3 regions of the Chryseobacterium sp. Marseille-Q3244 genome follow, and region 2 is predicted to be linked to each of the others. Evidence: riboswitches for the same ligand, from Rfam matches in the RefSeq annotation. Region 2 holds a riboswitch; each other region holds the start of a gene.
The links. A riboswitch is a leader RNA that binds a small molecule or an ion and turns the genes downstream of it on or off. The one in region 2 is predicted to bind S-adenosylmethionine.
Positions count from the first base shown of each region.

Region 1: it holds a riboswitch for S-adenosylmethionine, as region 2 does, so the genes downstream of both, NBX25_RS10850 (alpha/beta fold hydrolase) here and NBX25_RS11640 (SusC/RagA family TonB-linked outer membrane protein) in region 2, are expected to answer to the same signal.
Region 3: it holds a riboswitch for S-adenosylmethionine, as region 2 does, so the genes downstream of both, NBX25_RS02580 (TonB-dependent receptor plug domain-containing protein) here and NBX25_RS11640 (SusC/RagA family TonB-linked outer membrane protein) in region 2, are expected to answer to the same signal.

Region 1 is NZ_CALNWX010000005.1:148,386-155,302, forward strand. Features, by position in the region: gene NBX25_RS10830 (fatty acid desaturase family protein) at 1-574, opposite strand, end outside; gene NBX25_RS10835 (homocysteine S-methyltransferase family protein) at 658-1,668, opposite strand; gene NBX25_RS10840 (O-succinylhomoserine sulfhydrylase) at 1,765-2,925, opposite strand; gene NBX25_RS10845 (ACT domain-containing protein) at 3,048-4,586, opposite strand; gene NBX25_RS10850 (alpha/beta fold hydrolase) at 4,590-5,528, opposite strand; SAM riboswitch class I at 5,591-5,698, opposite strand; gene NBX25_RS10855 (MGH1-like glycoside hydrolase domain-containing protein) at 5,887-6,917, shown strand, end outside.
Region 2 is NZ_CALNWX010000005.1:311,985-318,901, reverse strand. Features, by position in the region: gene NBX25_RS11650 (transposase) at 428-865, shown strand; gene NBX25_RS11645 (helix-turn-helix domain-containing protein) at 943-1,275, shown strand; SAM riboswitch class I at 1,537-1,633, shown strand; gene NBX25_RS11640 (SusC/RagA family TonB-linked outer membrane protein) at 1,717-4,659, shown strand; gene NBX25_RS11635 (RagB/SusD family nutrient uptake outer membrane protein) at 4,678-6,171, shown strand; gene NBX25_RS11630 (hypothetical protein) at 6,403-6,917, opposite strand, start outside.
Region 3 is NZ_CALNWX010000001.1:551,598-558,514, forward strand. Features, by position in the region: gene NBX25_RS02570 (T9SS type A sorting domain-containing protein) at 1-566, shown strand, start outside; gene NBX25_RS02575 (alpha-amylase family glycosyl hydrolase) at 766-3,600, shown strand; SAM riboswitch class I at 3,699-3,803, shown strand; gene NBX25_RS02580 (TonB-dependent receptor plug domain-containing protein) at 3,898-6,342, shown strand; gene NBX25_RS02585 (APC family permease) at 6,350-6,917, shown strand, end outside.

The DNA.
Region 1 (6,917 bases), 160 kb from region 2:
TCAAAATCACTCTTTCCTTATCAAAAAAGTCTCTGAAGTCTCTTATGAACATCCAATTGAACAAATACAACGGATATACTAAAAAGAAAAACCTATGCTGATACTTCTGAACTCCTTTGGCCTTAATCCAAGGCACTATTAAAAGCAAACCACTCTGCTCAATATCGGTATCCCAACCATCCACATTCGGATAAGCATGGTGACTTGCGATGTGTCTCTTCTTCCAGATATAGGAATTAGCTCCTATGAAATCAAAAATGTGCAACACTACTCCATTCAGCTTTTTACTTTTAAAAATATTGTTATGAGCTGCTTCATGGATCAGATTTAAATAAATTAAAACCAGAGAAATTCCCATTAAAATAAAACTCAGGATATAGACCCAATGTTTTTCTGCATTCAAAAGAGCAATAAAATATAAACCAACATAGATCAGTGGTAGAAGTATCGCTTTGATCTGAATATAGATATCTCTGTTTTCAGGAATAGCTTCTATCCGTTGGTTTACTTTCTTTCTCAATTCATTAAACAACTTGGCATCATCTGAATCTTTTAAGTAACTCGGCTTTTCCATTATATTAATTTTTGTGGTTTACTTAAAGTTAATATTTATATTCCAGCCTACATTCTTGATTTTAATTAAAAAAATCTATCTAATTACACAAATTCCTTCAATTTCCTTGGTTCATATTTTTCTACAAGCTCTGCAATCGCCTTGATATGTTCCGGAGTGGTACCACAGCAACCTCCAATAATATTAATCAATCCTTTTTCTGCATATTCTTTGATCTGTCTCGCCATATCTTCTGGTGTTTCATCATATTTTCCAAAGGCATTCGGTAATCCGGCATTGGGGTAAGCTGAAACATGGAATTCTGAATTATGAGCCAATGTTTCCAGATAAGGAGTCAGCTGATCTGCTCCTAGAGCACAGTTAAAGCCTACACTTAATAGATTCAAATGAGAAACTGAAATTAAAAAGGCTTCAGCGGTCTGTCCGCTCAAAGTTCTTCCTGAAGCATCGGTAATGGTTCCGGAAACCATAATTGGAATTTTTATTGCTCTTTCTTCCTGAATTTCATCGATAGCAAATAGGGCAGCCTTAGCATTTAAGGTATCAAATATGGTTTCTACCAATAGAATATCTGAACCACCGTCTAATAAAGCTTCGCATTGCTGTTTGTAAGCGACTCTCAGTTCTTCAAAAGTAATGGCTCTGTATCCCGGATCATTCACATCAGGGCTTAGGCTTGCCGTTCTGTTGGTTGGACCTATTGACCCTGCTACAAATCTCGGTTTATCCGGAGTTTTGGCTGTGTATTCATCACAGGCTTTTCTGGCAATTTTTGCAGACTCATAATTCAGGTCATACACCAGCTCTTCCATGTGGTAATCAGCCATTGCAATGGTAGTTCCGGAGAATGTATTGGTTTCAATGATATCAGCTCCTGCTTCCAGATATTTCTTGTGTACTTCTTCAATCGCCTGTGGCTGTGTAAGGGAAAGCAGATCATTATTTCCTTTTACCGGATATTCCCAGTCTTTGAATCGTTCACCGCGATAGTCTTCTTCTTCAAACTTGTAGCGCTGAAGCATGGTTCCCATAGCTCCGTCCAGGACGAGTATTCGTTCTTTGAGGGCTTTGTTTAATGATTCTATATTTGTCATGTCTTTTATAGTTGTTGAGTGAGACTGATATGGTTTGGGGTCGATAGGACTTCGTTCTATCTTTGGGTTAAATCGCCCCGTTGGAGCTCTTTATGATTAGTCTAAGGCTTGTTTTAAGTCTGCGATGATATCGTCTACGTTTTCTAAACCTACTGAACAACGAACTAATCCTGCTGTAATTCCTACTTCGTTTCTTTCTTCATCTGACAATTTAGAGTGGGTTGTAGATGCCGGATGGGTTACGATCGTTCTTGTATCCCCTAAGTTCGCAGAAAGTGAACACATCTGGATCTTATCCAGGAAGTTTCTTCCGCCTTCTATTCCACCTTTTATTTCGAAAGCAACGATATTTCCTCCCAACTTCATCTGCTTTTTAGCTACTTCATAGTTTGGATGGGATTTCAGGAATGGATATTTTACCAGTTCTACATTAGGATGACTTTCTAAAAACTCAGCGACCTTTAATGCGTTTTCACAATGCTTTTCAACTCTGATCGCTAATGTTTCAAGGCTTTTTGATAATACCCATGCATTAAAAGGAGACAACGCAGGTCCTGTATTTCTTGCGAAAAGATAAATTTCTCTGATCAGGTCTTCTTTTCCTACTGCAATTCCTCCCAATACTCTTCCCTGTCCGTCGATCAACTTCGTTGCCGAATGTACAACAACATCCGCACCATATTTAATAGGCTGTTGAAGATAAGGAGTTGCAAAACAGTTATCTACAATAAAAATCAGATTATGTTTTTTTGCGATTTGTCCGAAAAACTCCAGATCCAGGATTTCAATTGCAGGATTGGTAGGGGTTTCAAGATATAATATCTTTGTATTTGGTTTTATATATTTTTCTACATTCTCTGCATCTTCTGCTTTGAAATAAGTGGTTTCAATATTCCATTTCGGAAAATACTTTGTGAATAAAGTGTGAGTAGATCCGAAAACGGACTGACAACTTACAATGTGATCTCCTGCACTTAATAAAGCTGCAAATGTAGAATAGATTGCTGCCATTCCGGTTGCAAAGGCATATCCTGCTTCTGCTCCTTCCATTTTTGCAATCTTCTCTGTAAATTCAGATACATTCGGATTGGAGAAACGGCTGTACAGATTCTTAGGCTTTTCTTCAGCAAAGCTTGCTCTCATATCTTCAGCATCCTGAAAAATAAAGCTGGAAGTAAGATATAATGGTGTGGAATGCTCGTCAAACTGAGATCTCTCCGTCTGGGTTCTTATTGCTGATGTTTCGAAATTTTCCATATAGTTTTAATTGATTTACCAATGTATCAATCTAACAGTGTAACAATGAGATTCTTCGCTTTGCTCGGAATGACAATGATAGCCATTGGTAAACTGCTACATTGTTAGATTGCTACATTAATTTATTTTGTTTCACTTAGTCTTAAAATATCACCGAATACTCCTCTGGCAGTTACCTGTGCTCCGGCTCCGGCTCCCATAATCACAATGGGATTTTCACCATAACTTTCTGTATAGATTTCAAAGATGGAATCTGATCCTTTCAACTGCCCTAATGCTGATGTTGCAGGGACAGAAATCAGTTTCACATCCAGCTCACCTTTGTCTTTCTGTAAATCGCCATGTAAATCTCCCACATATCTCAACACATGACCTGGTTCCTGATTTTCTTTAATCTTCTGATATTCTTCATCAAGCTCATCTAATCTTGTAAGAAATTCTGATTTTGAAACTTCAAGTAAGCTTTCCGGAACCAGATTTTGAATGTTGATATCTTCAAATTCATTGATTAAGTCTAGTTCTCTAGCCAAAATCAATAGCTTTCTTGCCACGTCATTTCCTGACAGGTCTTCTCTTGGATCTGGTTCTGTATATCCTTTTTCTAAAGCTTCGTTGATAATTGTTGAAAACTTATCTTCTCTCAAAGAGAAATTGTTGAAAACATAACTCAATGTTCCCGAAAAAACTCCTTTAATTCTTGTGATATTCTCTCCTGAAAGGTGTAATAATTTGATTGTATCAATTAACGGAAGACCTGCACCTACATTGGTTTCGTACAGATAACGTCTATTGTTTTTACTCAACGTATATCTTAGTTTTCTGTATTCTTCAATCGGAAGGGTGTTGAAAATTTTATTGGAAGACACCAGATCAAATCCGTTTTCTGCTAATGCATGATAGTTTTTCACAAAGTCTTTACTTGCTGTGTTGTCTACAACAATCAGGTTCTCCAATTGATTTTCATTGGAAAAATTGATTAATTCCTGAACGTCCGAAGAATGCTCTGCCGTTAAAACCTCATCAGACCAATTATTGTCAAACCCTTTTTTATTGAATGCAATTTTCTTTGAATTGGCTACTGCAACAACTTTCAGATCTACTTTTTTACGTCTTTTGATCTCTTCTGAAGACTCAAGAACCTGCTCAATTAATGTTTTCCCTACATTTCCATGGCCAATAATTGCCAGATGAACGGTCTTCGGCTTTTTGAAAATCTCAGATTCTATAATATTCCTGGTTTTTTCGTCCTGTGAAGAAGTCACCACGATATTTACTCTGTTTTCACCGGCAACCTGATTTAACAGCAATGGGAAAACATTGTTTCTTGCGAGTTCTGCAAAAATTTTGTTAGAATCTTCTGCTACAAAACCTATAACAGAAACATTGTTGATACTGTATATTTGAGATACTTTTCCTGATTTTCTTTCTGTTTCAAATTCATCAATAAGACAAGCCACTGCTTTTTCAGCATCATTTTCGTGAACTAAAATAGAAATTCCGTTTTCTATAGCTTGCTGAGAGATTACTCCCACACTGATGCGCGCTAAAGTAAGCGCTTTAAAAATTCGTCCGTCAATTCCGATTTCCCCTAAGAAATCTTCCCCTTCAAATTTGACAATTGATCTGTTCTTCAAAAATTTTATTTCTTTAGCATTTTTCATTACTTATAAAATGTTTTTTATGATATTATTTAATTGTTGATATTCCATTAGGAAGGCGTCATGCCCATGTATAGATTGGATCTCGTGATAAGAGATATTCTCCTTTTTCTTTTTCAGTTTTTCAAAACACATTCGGATTTCAGAAGCCGGGAAGAATAAATCTGTATCTACGGAGATCATGTGCATTCGTGCTTGTATATTCTCCAGAGCAGTTTCATCAGCATTGATATTCATCAGTAAATGATTCATCAGCTTGTATGCTTGTAAACTAAACCTTTCGTTTAGTGCGTTACCATGATAAACCAGCCAGTCTTCTGATTCTAAGCGTTGCCTTTCCTGATTGTATTTGTTTTGAAATCTGTCGTTAAGTGATTCCGGAGTTCTATAGCACAACATCGCATGGATTCTTGCTTTTTGTAATGGTTCTTCTTTATCATTCAATAAAAATTTCTGAACCAGACATTGTGCATGAAGCCAATCATGAGTTCTGTAATCACAGGCAATGGGAATAAAAATTTCTGCAAGCTTTGGTTGTTTTGCTAACATTTCCCATGCAATTCCTCCTCCCAGGGAGCCTCCAATAATGGTATATAAATTTTTGATATGTAGAGCTTCTAATCCTTTCAGAAAAATATTGGCTATGTCTGAAGGCTTGAAGTCTTCATAGTTTTCAATTAAAAAATGATCGTATCCGTTACCGGGGATATTGAAACACAGAACAGTGTACTTATTAGTATCAACGATCTGATTTTCGCCTACCAATTGTTTCCACCAACCTTTTTCTCCGGATACATTTGAATTTCCGGTAAGGGCATGGTTAATTAAAATAATTGGGGCTGTAAACAGATCTTTCCCGAAAAGCTCATAGCTCAACGAGATATTGTATTCCTTTTGGGAATGGGTTTGATACGAAAGATTAATATAGTTTAGTTCTGTTTTCAATTCTATTATATATTTTAATACAATTGAAAATGCCACAGGAAATGGCTGAAAAGAACTTCAGTAAGTTATCTGTCCAAAATAATTTTGGTAGAACGTAGCACCTTCTTTGCTTGCGCAAAGGGTTGCTAAGGTTTCATAGGGTCTAATCCCTCAACCTTTCTTGATAACATTTTCAATATTTGAATGAACGAATGGTGCAAAGGTAGTTCTTTTCTTTTAAAATCAAAAAAAAAATAATTTAATATTTTAAAAAGCCCTTAAATAGAAGTCTCTCAAGGGCATATTAATTATTCTTCAGATAAAATGAATTGGAATTATTTTTCAAAAAAACTACCTTCGTATAGAAAAATGATGATATATGATCGCCGAAAAAGAAAGATTACAAGATACCAAATGGAAAAACTGGGGACCTTATGTAAGCAACCGGCAATGGGGAAATGTAAGGGAAGATTATAGCCCGGACGGAAATGCCTGGAACCATACCAATCATAATAATGCGGAAAGCTATGCCTACCGTTGGGGTGAAGAAGGTATTGCAGGAATTTCTGATGTAAAACAGCTGTTCTGCTTTGCGCTTTCGTTCTGGAATAAAAAAGATAAAATCGTTAAGGAACGTTTCTTTGGTCTGAGCAATCCTCAGGGAAACCACGGAGAAGACATCAAGGAAATTTTCTATTATCTGGATAATACCCCTACTCATAGTTATATGAAAATGGTTTACAAATATCCAATCAATGAATTCCCTTATGATGAACTCGTTACAGTCAACGGAAGACGCAGCAAACAGGAACCGGAATATGAGATCTTTGATACAGGAATTTTTGATAATGATGCCTATTTTGATATTTTCATTGAATATTGTAAAGCAGATCACAACGATATTCTGGTAAGAGTAACAATATGCAACCGAAGCCAACAGGATGCCCCGATAGTGGTAGCACCAACAGCTTGGTTCAGAAATAATTGGAAATGGGGTTATAATACCTATAAAGGAGACATGAATGCCTCCGATGACGGAAGTATTACTATTGGACACGACAGTATTTCCATCAAAAAGTTTTATTCAAGAAATGGAAATGCTCAAAGTGTATTCTGCGAAAATGAAACCAACACTCCAATGTTGTATGGAGCACCACAGACAGAAAACACTTATTTTAAAGATGGCATCAATGATTTTATCGTCCATCATAGTAACACCGTAAACCCTGAAAAAAGAGGAAGCAAAGCTTCTTTTTTAATTGATGAACTCATTGGAGCCGGGCAATCTCAGGTCTTTGAATTCAGACTATGTCCTGAGGAAAGCGATGAGCCTTTTGAAAATTTTGATAAAATCTTTGAGATCAGACAATCTGAAGCAGAAGAATTTTACCATGAAATTCAGAATGATAC
Region 2 (6,917 bases):
GTGATATCCTGAAGACGGATAGACGCAATGATTTCTTAGTTTGATTTAATAATATGCACTGTATAATGAAGTATTTATATAAGGATTTACAGCTGATTAAGCCGGAGATTTTTCTTAATAAGAGTAAAGAGGAAATCGTCTCAATGTTAGGACATGGTTTTAACTATTGGCATTCAGAGATTTGGAGCTATGCTGTGCCTCAAAAGATGTTTGAAAGCCGCAGATGCCTTCTCCTTTTCTTTGAAGATGATGTTGTAAAGCAGTCATACATAAGAAGATATTATTTTTGGGACTGAATGAAATAAATAATATCAGGTAGAACGTCCAGTTATAATTGTGATTTTTTCATCTTGCTAATTTCCATATTTTGGTGATGAATCTTAATTCTGCCTGATTTTTTAATTTATCAATATGTAATTTTTAAATAATGGTATTTGATTTTAAAAACATTCATATAGGAGCGTGTATTAAGGAAAGATATGAGAGCTTGGGAATTTCAATGATTCGGGTTTGCAATTTTCTTAATATAACAGACGATGAGGTGTATGAAATGTTTATGCAAAAAAGTCTGGATACGGAAGTTCTGTTGAGATGGAGTAAGCTTTTAGAATATGATTTCTTTAGAATCTATACCCAGCATATCATCATATTTGCACCGCAAGCCAATATGGGATATAATACAGTTAGTCCCAAAAAGGATTCTTCTCTTCCGCAGTTTCGGAAGAATGTATATACTAAAGAAGTAATAGATTTTGTTTTGGAACTTATCAGTACCGGGCAGAAAACAAAGCAACAGGTAATAGAGGAATACAAGATTCCTAAAACTACACTTTATAAATGGGCTAGTAAGTATGATAAATCTTAAGTAGGTTTTTCATTTTGATAGTTAGAAATAAATGGTTGGCTCATGCACTGAAATATTAAATTAAAAACATTGAATATATGATAGAACAAGCTCCTGATTATATAAGAATTTATACTGATATCATTGCCATGAAGCATCCTCAAAAACTTGAAATATGTGCGCCTATTTTACAAAAAAAAAGATTGACGGCATTGGATGTTCTTAAGCTTAATGAAATTGTCTTCGGATTAGAAGGAATTGAAACAGAAAAATTTAATCAAAGACATAAGTCTTATGATAAGTCTGCTATTATAAAAATTTTAAATTTTCAAAAAGACCATGGATATAATAATACTCAAATGGCGAATCAATTTAAAATGAGTAGAAATACTTTAGCAAAGTGGAAAAAAAGTTTTGAATGTAATCAATAATTTTACATTTAAAACGGTTTTTAGAGATTTTAATTTAATGGTGCTTAGGCACCATTTTTTTGATATTATGAGATGGTTTTATCATTAAATACAATTTAATGATATTTATCATATTTATTAAAATGATAATTTATTTAAGGTCTTATAGTGGTGGGTATTAATAAAATATTATAATAAATTTTGAAAAATTATCATGAAAATTTTATAAGTCTACTTGTTTTGTAGACTAAAAGTTTATAGATTTGCAACCATATTTCGATCGGCTTATAAAGAAAGATGGAGGGAACTGACCCTACGAAGTCTTGACAACCTGCGTTATGTAAGGTGTTACATTCAGCCTTTAAAGGAAAAATAAGCATTTGGTTTATCGTATTTATCGATGCCCTTTGCTGTTTTTTCAGTAAAGGGCAAAATTTTAATATATGGTAAATAAAATTGATTATGATTAATAAAAATCTATTTAATTCTAAAATTTGGATTCCACCCGTTGCTGTATTTTTCTTAGGAATTGTAAGTGTAAGCGGGCAAAATTCCAAACCGAAAAAGGATACTCTTAAAGAAAAGGAAATTGATGAAGTGGTTGTGGTGGCTTACGGAAAAGCAAAAAGAAATAGCTACACCGGTTCCGTAGCAACAATTTCCAGTGATAAAATCAATAACAGACCTGTGACCAACATTACCAAAGCATTGGAAGGACAGGTTCCCGGAATTCAGGTTACCGGTGCATCAGGACAGCCTGGAGCTACTTCTACGATCAGGATCAGAGGGGTAGGTTCGGTTAGTGCTTCCAGTGAGCCTTTATACGTTGTGGATGGGATTCCTTTTGACGGAAACATCAATGCGATCAGTCCTAATGATATAGAATCCATCAGTGTTTTAAAAGATGCTACGGCAAGTGCTTTGTATGGTTCAAGAGGAGCGAACGGAATTATTATCATTACCACAAAATCCGGTAAAAAAGGAGAAGCCAGGGTAAACCTTAACATCAGCCAGGGGTTTTCAGGCAGAGCGGTAAAAGATTATGAGCAGGTCACTACGGATCAATATTTCCAATTGTATTGGGAGGCAATGAGAAACGGATACCAATCCGGTCAGATTTCTGCACAACAGGCAGCACAGATGGCAACAGACAATATTGTATCTGGTACCGGATTATCAATTAATCCTTATGGAGCTAATTATCCAAAACCAGTGGGAACAGACGGGAAATTATTACCGGGGGCGAGAGCTTTATGGAATGATGACTGGAGAGATGTTCTTCAAAGAGTTGCTTCCAGAAATCAGGTTGATCTAGACATCAGCGGGGGAAATGAAAAAAGTAATTATTTCTTTTCATTAGGTTATCTAGATGATAAAGGAATGGCTATTGAATCTGGGTTTAAAAGATACAGTACGAGATTAAAAATAAATTCTGAAGTTAAAAAATGGTTGAATGTTGGAGCGAACTTAAGTTACACGAACAGTATTCAGCAGGCTCCAAGTTCTTCAGATTCTAAGGCGAGTAATATTATTCAGGCGGCAAGGGCAATTCCGTCTTTTTATCCTTATTATGAAAGAAATCCGGATGGATCTTATGTAGTGGATGCGGAAGGGAACAAGATTTATGATTTTGGAAGATACAGACCTACTGCGGCACTTCAGAATCAAAATTTAGCGGCAAGTTTACCATTGGATAAAAATGAAAATAAGATCGATAATTTTTCAGGGAAAGGATTTATGGAGTTTACATTTCTTCCGGAGCTGAAGTTTAGAACAAGTTTTTCTGTTGATCTTGTTAGCTTTAATGAGCATTTTTATACCAATCCGCTTCTTGGACAAGGAAAGGAGACCGGAGGATCTGTAAGAAAAGCGAATAGCAGAACACTTTCCTATACGACCAGTAATATTCTGACTTATGATAAGAGGTTTGGAAAACATCATATTAATGTATTGGGAGGTCATGAATTTTATAAATATGATTACCAAATTATTTCCGGTAGCAGACAAGGTTTCTCATTACCCAACTACTATGAGCCTGATGCAGCCTCTCTGTTAGTGGATTTTGGAGGGAATAGTGATAAATTAAGCTTGTTGAGTTTCCTTGGAAAGGTGGAGTATGATTTTGATAATAAATATTTCTTATCTGCATCTACAAGAGCTGATAGTTCTTCAAGATTTTCAAAAGATAACAGATGGGGGACATTCTGGTCTGTAGGAGGTTCATGGAAACTTTCAAATGAAGAATTTATTAAAAATCTAAATTTCTTCAATCAGTTGACATTACGTGCAAGCTATGGAGGACAGGGGAATGATAAATTATTAAGGCCCAATGGACAGAGCCTTTATTATGCTTATCAGGAATTATACAGGGACTCACCTCTAGCTGGTGAGCCTGGAAAAACGTTGGAGAAAGTAGGAACTCCTAATCTGAAATGGGAAACCAATCTTAATTTGAATGTAGGACTTGAGTTTGCCATTCTTAATAACAGAATTAAAGGAAACGTAGAATATTTTGAAAGAAAAAGTAAAGACCTCCTCTTTAATGTACCGGTTGCTCCGTCTTTAGGGATCACTGATTATCCGGCCAATATTGGAACAATAAAGAATACAGGTTTTGAATTTTCATTATTCACAACACCTATTAAAAATACGGACTTCCAATGGAACGTGGATATTAATCTGAGCACCTTAAACAATACGGTAACTAAATTGCCTAAAGGTCCTCTTGTGGTAGGAACAACCAAACAATTGAATGAAGGGGGATCTGTATATGATTTCTTTATTCCGGAATGGGTAGGAGTAGACCCAAGTAATGGAAAACCATTGTGGAAAACCATTACAAAGGATGCTAATGGAAATCCGGTGGAAGGAACAACTTCAGAATATGCCAAGGCTACAAAAATGCTGCAAGGTTCTGCTCTGCCTAAGTTAACTGGAGGAGTCAGTACGAGCATTAATTATAAGAATTTTGATTTTTCTGCATTATTGACATTCAAGATTGGGGGGAAGATTCTGGACACAGATTATACTTCAATCTTACACAGTGGAAACTTAGGTGGACGCGCATGGGGTACGGAAATGCTAAACAGATGGACTCCTGACAATCCTTATACAGATGTTCCGGCTTTAAATACAAAAACGAATAACTGGACTTCGGTTTCTACAAGGTTTCTTTATTCAGGAACGTATGCAAGGCTTAAGAATGTAAGCTTAGGATATACATTACCATCTGATTATTTTGAAACAATTGGATTGAAGAAGTTCAGAATTTATGTTCAGGCAGAGAATCTTCTGACTTTCTATAAACATAAAGGAATGGACCCTGAACAGGCACTGGACGGGACCACATATTACAGATATCCGGCTATGAGAACGATTACTTTTGGTCTTCAGGCAACGTTTTAACCCTTAACATTTGAAATAATGAAACAATTAAAATATTTATCTTTTGCATTAATTGGATTATGGTCACTCACAAGTTGTGAAAGTGAGATGGATACTGCTCCTACGGATCAGGCGAATAGTGTAGAAGTTTTCAAAACAGCCGAAAGTGCAGAAACAGTAATTAACGGAACCTGGGCGAAATTCAATAATGACGGAACTACTTTTGCTAATATCGGGTACTCAACTGTATTAAGAGCAAGTGATGCTATGGGAAGCGATGTAGCTGTGTTAACCAATAAGTATGGCTTTTCATCGACCTATGATTTTACAGAAATGGTGAATAATACAGCAGCCCGTCCTTTATTTATCTGGACAATGTTGTATTCCACCATCAATAATATGAATAATGTTATTGCCAAAATTGATGCAGCAGAGGGAAGCCAGGCAAAGAAAGATCAGGTAAAAGGTCAGGCAAAAGCATTGCGTGCGTTCTGTTATCTGAATATTGCCAGTTTTTATCAGTTCAGTTACCTAAAAGATAAATCGGCTTTAACGGCTCCAATCTATACGGAGCCTTCATCAACAAGCAGTGTTGCAAAGAAAAAATCCAGCCTGGAAGATATTTATACTTTGATTAAAAGTGATCTTACGGATGCTGATAACTTATTGAAGAATTATACAAGAAATAAAAAGGATAAGATCAACCGTAACGTTGTCAACGGGATTTTAGCAAGAGTTTATTTGAATACCGGAGAATGGACTAAAGCTGCTGCTGCTGCAAAAACAGCAAGAGAAGGTTTTGCATTGATGACTCCGGAAAAATATAAGGAAGGGTTCAATGATATTAATAATGGAGAATGGATCTGGGGGCATGCACAGACGCAAGAGATGTCGGATGCAAGTTATGCCTTCCATTATCTGGATGTGTCTTCATCAGGGAGTTATTATTACAGTTTCATGGCCGATCCTTATTTTAAAAAACTGTTTGATAGCAATGATATCAGATCTGAGTTATTTTCATGGGATGGACTTCCAGCAAGGGAAGGATTGTTGAGATATGCTAAATTCAAGTTTAAGTCAACACTTATTGCAGATATTGTTTATATGAGAGCGGCTGAAATGTACCTGATTGAAGCTGAGTCAGAAGCAAGAAATGGAAATCCAGCTCAGGCAGTAGCTGTTTTAAATCAATTAAGAGCAGCAAGAAATGCTAATGCTTATACAGGTTCATTAGCACAAAATGATGTGGTAAATGAAGTTTTGATTGAAAGAAGAAAAGAATTGTTTGGAGAAGGCTTCTCACTTTCAGATATTATCAGAACGCAGGGAACAGTGGAAAGAAAGCCATTTGTAGATGCAGAAGGAAAGCCTATTAAAGTTCAGGTGACCACTTCTAATGGAACAGTAAAAACAGTTGATGGAAAAGGGCATAGCGTATTTGATCTTCCGAATAAGACTCCGTTTGTTCCGAATAGTCCGTATTATTTATTCAGTATTCCATTGAAAGAGATTGAAAATAATCCCAATTTATAATCTATAGTCCATATTAGATTTGATTTTTTAGCCACCGCTTTTGCGGTGGTTTTTTATATAAAATGACTGCCTTAAAATAAGGCAGCCATTTATCATTGTATCAATAAAAAAGTTCTGTTTGTAATTAATTTTTATATACTTTGACAAAAGATAATACAAACATTATTTTCGCCAAAGAACCCTACTCTCCGAGGTCTCCAGCTTTGGAGAATGTTTATAAATTACTTTTATTTATTTACTCAAAGCCTTGAGACTTTGCGCAGCGGGGGAATCAGGAAGCTTTTTTATAAATTCTTTGATTTTAATGTCCTGTAGCCCATCATGTTGCATGTAATGTTCAATTTTTAATGTTTTACTATAATCTTTATGAGATATTTTATACCTTAATATATCAAAAGAAAATTTTGATAGCTCTATTCTTAATTTTTCCATTTCCAATGGATGAACCTCAGTGTCTTTTTCAAGCATCTCTGCAAAATCTAATAATTTTTTGCATATGTAATAAATTTCATCCTTAAGAAAGATAGGAGGAAATCCTAGTAAAAAATTTATTCGGGAAAGTATGATGTTTTTAAAACCATACTCTTTTATTCCGTAATAATATTCTAATTTATTAACATTTATATCAGCATTTAATATTAAAAAATTTACTACTTCTTTAGGGTTTACCTGATTTGAATAAAAATTTTTCAATTCTCTGATGCTTGTCCATCCTGCTCTGTGTAATGATAAGTCTGCTTGATTTA
Region 3 (6,917 bases), on a different contig from region 2:
TTGATCCATGTAAGGCAATAGGGAATGGCTGGAGATTGCCCACCCAGGCAGACTGGACAGATGCTATTGAAGTTACAGGAATTCATTCACCCATAAAAGCATATGCAGGAGTTTTAAAATTACCTATGGGAGGTTTCCGTAGTTCATCAAATGGAGGGATTACTTCTGCAGGACAAAAAGGATACTTCTGGAGTTCTACACCTACTGGTATTGGAGGAAAATATTTGTACATAGGAACTACCATTACTAATGCTTCTGCAGGAGCTTCACGAGGACAAGGATCTTCAGTAAGATGTATGAAAGTAGAGTCAGAGCTTGGAACTTCTGATCTCAATTTGAAGAAAAAAACGGTTGAGGTCTTTCCAAATCCCGTGAAAGGAATTCTTACGGTAAAAAGTACTTCTTTGATTGAAGGAATCAAGATCATTAATGCTGTTGGGCAAAGTATAATGGCTCCTTTCTCAGATAATCAGATCAACATGAATGCTCTTCCCTCTGGTTTATACATGATAGAGTTAAAATTAAAGAACGGAGAATCTGTGGTAAAGAAAATTATGAAAGACTAATTTTTTTAACATTTGAATCAATATATCTGTCAGATTTCCGTTACATACGATAGTTCATTACAATTACTTTTATTGAAAGGCTCATGGAATTTTTTTCATGGGCCTTTTTTATGCTATGTTGATCCTTGTTTAATCAAAAAAAGAATAAAATCATCACTGCAAAAAAGAAATTAATATTATATTCGATAAAAATAAAGATATGAAAAAATTCTATTTCGTTGTTTTGTTGATCATTACAACGGTTGTTTTCGGGCAGATTAATTATACGATTTCACCCAATCCGTTTAATGAAACAGATGCAATTACACTGACAGTTCCAGGTGATCAGATTGATGAATCGGCCTGGGGAGTAACTAATAATTCAATTTATATGTGGTCCTGGTCCTTTGATACCAATTATCAGAACAGCCAGGATTGTCCAACCAACGGAAGCTGGAACAACTCCAATGAATTGAATAAGCTTAATTACAATGTTTCAACAGATACATACACTCTAACATTAACGCCAACGGCTTTTTTCGGTAGAACAGGAATCGGAAGATTTGGATTTTTATTAAAAGATAAAACTGGATCACATCAGACTTCCCCTGATATTTTTGTGAATGTAGGGGTACTGAATTTAAATTTAACGAATCCAACTGCAAACAGCCTTACAACAGTTCCAACAGGGAATTCAATTAATATTACGGCAACAACGAACGTTAATGCTACTTTTCAGCTTAAAGCCAATGGGGTTGTAGTAAATTCTACATCTACACCCTCTCAGTCTTATTCTTATAATTACACGGTATCTCAAGATGCGAATATGGAAGTGATTGCCACAGAGGGAAGCAGCTCAAAAAATGCAACATTTATTTTACAGGTTCCCCGAAATGTTGTTTCTGAAGCCATACCGGGTTGGATCAAACAGGGAATAAATTATGATCCGGCAGATCAAACGAAGATTGGGCTTGCTTTGTATGCTCCTCACAAAAGCTTTGTCCACGTGATCGGAAGTTTTAATAACTGGGTTGTGAATGATACCTATCTGATGAAAAGAGATACCGCTAATCCCGATCTTTACTGGATTGAATTAAATGGATTAACTCCACAACAAATGTATACGTTCCAATATAGGACTAATGATTTGAAAAAAGTGGCTGACCCTTATTCTCCTCAGATCTTATCATCTTATGATGACCAGTGGATTTCCTCTTCTACCTATCCGAATCTTCCGGCATTTCCGGCAGGACAGGATTTTGAGGTTTCAACATTCAAAACGGGGCAAACTCCTTACAACTGGCAGGTGACTAATTTTCAAAGACCCGCAAAAGAAGATCTTATTGTATATGAATTGTTGTTAAGAGATTTTACACAGGAAAAAAACTGGCAGTCTTTAATTAACAAAATTTCTTATTTAAAAAATCTAAAGATTAATGCCATTGAATTGCTCCCTATTATGGAATTTGAAGGGAATCTTTCCTGGGGATATAATACCTCTTTTCATTATGCTTTAGACAAAGCTTATGGAACACCTGAAAAATTCAAAGAGTTTGTTGATCTGTGTCATCAGAATGGGATTGCTGTCATTCTTGATGTTGCCTTTAATCATGCAACAGGGCGTTCTCCTTTGGTAAGACTCTGGAATATAGATCCGGATGGTGATGGTTACGGTGATGTGGCAGCTAATAATCCTTATTTCAATCAGGTTCCTAAACATTCATATAATGTGTTTAATGATTTTAACCATACCAGTCCTTCAACTCAATATTACGTTGAAAGGTGTCTTCAGCAGTGGTTAAAGGAGTATCGTATTGATGGGTTTCGTTGGGATTTGACAAAAGGCTTTACGCAAAACTGTTCTGAAAATGATGAAAACTGTACAAATGCTTATCAGCAGGATAGGGTAGATATTATGAAGAACTATGCAGACAGACAATGGGCACTGGATCCTAATTCTTATATGATATTTGAGCATTTGGGAACTGATGCAGAAGAACAGCAATGGGCCAATTACAGAGTGGCAGAAGGAAAAGGAGTGATGCTTTGGAATAAACAAACAGAGCCTTATAATCAAAATACGATGGGGTATAAAGATAATAGCAATTATGACCGCATGAATCATAGTCTTCATGGTTTTACCGATATGTGTGCTGTAGGATATGGAGAAAGTCATGATGAAGAAAGGCTGATGTTTAAAAATCTCGCTTATGGAGCGATCAATGGAAGTTATAGTGTAAAGAATTTGAATACGGCTTTGGAAAGGATGAAAACATTTGGAGCTACTTTCTTTACCATTCCCGGTCCTAAGATGATCTGGCAGTTTGGAGAATTGGGCTACGAATTCAGTATCAACCGATGTACGGATGGTAGCATTAACAATGGATGCAGAACCGATGAAAAACCTGTAGCCTTCACATTAGGATATGATACCGATGCCAACAGAAAGGCAGTTTATGATACTTGGGCAAAGATTATTGATATCAGAAATACCAATCCGGTATTCAAATCAAAGACTTACACCATAGAGTCAAACAATCTTGCCAATGATCCTGATGGGCTTATCACAAGAATTTATGTATATGACAATACAATCAACGGAATGAAAAACGTAGTCGTTCTGGCAAATTATTCTACTGCTGTACAAAATGTTGTTCCTTATTTTCCTTATGCTGGCCAGTGGAAAAACCTGATGGATGATACGGTTTCAAACATCGCTTCAACAACAGCTCCTATCACTTTACAGGCTGGAGAATTCAGAATTTTTGGAAACTATGCCGGAGCTTTATCTACCTCTGATGTGAATGCTGCAAACAAGCTATCCCTTCAGATTGCTGATAATCCGATCAAAAATGGTGTTGCAAAATTAATATTTAACAAAGCCAGAAATGGAGAAATCATGATCTTCGATAGAAGTGGTAAAAAGTTGGATTCATTTAAGTTGAATAAAGAAAATGGGACTTATGAACTAAGAGTCAATTATCCGTCGGGAATGTATCTGGTTCATCTGAAATCAGAAAACGGAATGGCTATTGAAAAAATGATCGTAAAATAAATACAAAGGCAAATTGGCAATTCAGCGAATTTGCCTTTTTTCTTGGTAGTGATTATCCGCTTTTTGCATATTTGAAAAATTAGTCTACCTTTGCACTAGATTTATCAAGAAAGGTGGAGGGATTTGGCCCAATGAAACCTTAGCAACCTACACGATTCCAAAAGTGTAAAGGTGCTAATTCCAACCCGATGGGGAGATAAGTGAAGTCAATATTTCTTATACGAATTCCATTTCTTGAAGTCTTGTGTAGCTGCAGAATCATCTGCGGAAGAATATTATTAATTGGCAAGAACAAAGATGAAAAAATTAAGCACTGCTATATTATTGCTAGGGACAATTTTAGTCGCTGCCCAGGAGCAGGAGGAAAAAGGAAAACAAATCGAAGACATTATCATCGTCGGAAACCGAAATGTTAAAAGAACAAAATTGGAGACGCCGGTTCCTGTAGATGTAATCAATATTGATAAAGTCCAAAGATCATCTCCACAAATGACGGCTCAGGACATTCTGAATTATGTGATCCCTTCATTTAATGCTGTGAGACAGTCTGCTTCTGATGGAACGGAGCATATTGATCCTGTAACACTAAGAGGAATGGGACCGGATCAGGTGTTGGTATTGCTTAATGGGAAGAGAAGACATACAACTTCCCTGGTAAACTATCAGAATACGGTAGGAAATGGATCTGTAGGAACAGATTTAAGTACAATTCCTGTCATTGCTATTGAAAAAATTGAAGTGTTAAGAGACGGTGCAGCAGCACAATACGGTTCTGATGCCATTGCAGGAGTAATTAATATTATTCTAAAAAAGAATGCAGGCGCTTCAGCAAGTTTAACCTATGGATTAAGTGGAAGAAATGATGGTGATACTTACCAGGCCGGCGTTAATTATGGAACTTCTTTGGGTAAAGATGAAGGTTTTATCAATCTTTCATTACAGCTAAGTCACAGAGGAAAAACAACGAGAACCCAAAATCACGATCTTGATATTTTCGGAAATAATTTTGCCTACGAATTTGCAGATAATCCAGATATTGCAAGACAAAATGATGATGAAGAAATAAATAAAAGAGGATTAACAAGAGACTATTTTAATTTCCAGATCGGAGATGCCCAAATCAGACAAGGGCAATTGTTTTTCAATGCAGAATACCCTTTGAACGATAACTTTAAATTCTATTCCTTTGGTGGTTTCAGCATTAAAGAAGGAAAAGGGTATGGTTTCAGAAGACTTCCCAATGAAGATTTTAATATTGTTAAAGAAATATACCCTAACGGTTTTCAGGCAGTTCTGAATTCTCAGATCTACGATATTTCCTATGCTGTGGGTGCGAAATATAATGTTAATAATTGGCTGATAGACCTGAGTAATACCTTTGGGAGCAATACTTTCAATTATAACGTAAGCAATACCAATAATGCTTCTCTTGGGATAAAATCGCCCACCCGATTTTATGCAGGAGCACACAGTTTTCTGCAAAATACCATTAATCTTGATATTTCAAAAAAGATAAAGAACTTCAATATTGCCTTTGGAGGAGAATTCAGGTTTGAACAATACCAGATTAAAGCAGGCGATGAGGCTTCTTATACCCAATATGATGTGAACGGTAATGTTGCAACACAAGGTTCTACAGTGATTGGGGCAGGAGGTTCTCAGTCTTTTATAGGTTTTTCACCGGATAATGCCTTGAAAAAAGATAGGCATTCAACAGCGGTGTATGCTGATATTTCCTATGATCTTGCTAAGAAACTGAATATTGATGCTGCTGCCAGATTTGAAAACTATTCAGATTTTGGAAGTACTCTGAACGGAAAATTGGCTGTGAGATATGAGTTTGTGAAAAATTATGCAGTAAGAGCAGCTGTAGGAACAGGATTCAGGGCACCATCACTTCAGCAGCAGTATTTTAATAACTCTTTTGCGGATATTTCTACTTCAGGTGATGGAATTGTAAGGAAAGGAATTTTTAATAATGATAGCAAGGCAGCAGAGGTTCTCGGATTTGATAAATTAAAACAGGAAACATCTGTAAACGGAAGTGCCGGATTTACCTTACAACCTGCCAAAGGCTTATTCATTACTGTAGACGGATATATTATTAAAGTGAAAGACAGAATTGTCATTACCAGCAATATCACAGATTCCAGATTATCTGATATTTCAGTAGTAGGAGAAGGAAATGCAGTAGAAAGCGGCAGATTCTTTGCCAACGCGATTGATACGGAAACAAAAGGAGTAGATGTAGTGGTTTCCTATGATTGGAAACTGGCAGGTGGAAACTTAAATATCAATCTTGCCGGAAACTATACAGAAACAAAAATTACAGACTTTCATTTTCCTGAACATCTGGGAACACCTCAGAATGAATTTTTTGGCCCGGATCAGATTAATATTATTGAAACTTTATCCCCAAAAACAAAAGCTTCATTAGGATTGACGTATGGAATTGGAAAATTCAATTTTCTCGTAAGAAATACCTATTTTGGTAAAGTCATAAGAGACGGATTTCCTTTCGGAGAGGTTCAGGAGTTTTCACCAAAGGTGGTTACTGATGTAAGTGTAGGGTATGATATTACAAAAAATATCAACTTTACGGTGGGAGCTAATAACGTATTTGATGTTTTCCCGGATCTTCAGATCTATAAAAATTCATATTATGGAGTGTTCAAATATGCACCGGTTCAAATGGGTACATTGGGAAGCTATTTCTTTGGAAGGCTTAATTTTAATTTTTAATGAGTAAATGAGTACTGCTTCACATCAGATTGGCTGGAAAACAGCCGCAGCCATTGTCGTTTCCAATATGATAGGGACAGGGATTTTTACAACCCTGGGATTTCAATTATCAGATATTACCAATACCTACAGTATTTTCCTGTTATGGATAATCGGAGGAATTCTGGCGCTGTTCGGAGCTTTCTGCTATGCGGAATTAGGCTCCCATTTTAAAGGAAACGGCGGTGATTTTATTTATCTTAAAGAAACGTATCATCCTTTATTTGGATACCTGATAAGTTGGATTTCCTTAATTATTGGGTTTTCTTCGCCAGTCGCATTGGCAGCTTTAGCCATGTCGAAATATCTTTCTGTATTTGATTATTCATTCGGAAATGGCTTTGCGATTGCAGCGATCTTTTTGGTAGCTATTACCTTGTCGTTCAGTTTAAAGACTTCAAGCCGGTTCCATAATTTTTTTACATTCATCAAAATTGCCTTTATCATTATATTGATAATTTTGGGTGTTGGATTATCAGGCTCTCCACAAATTGGAAACAGCCTGAATTTCAGTAATAGCTGGCAGAATGAAATGA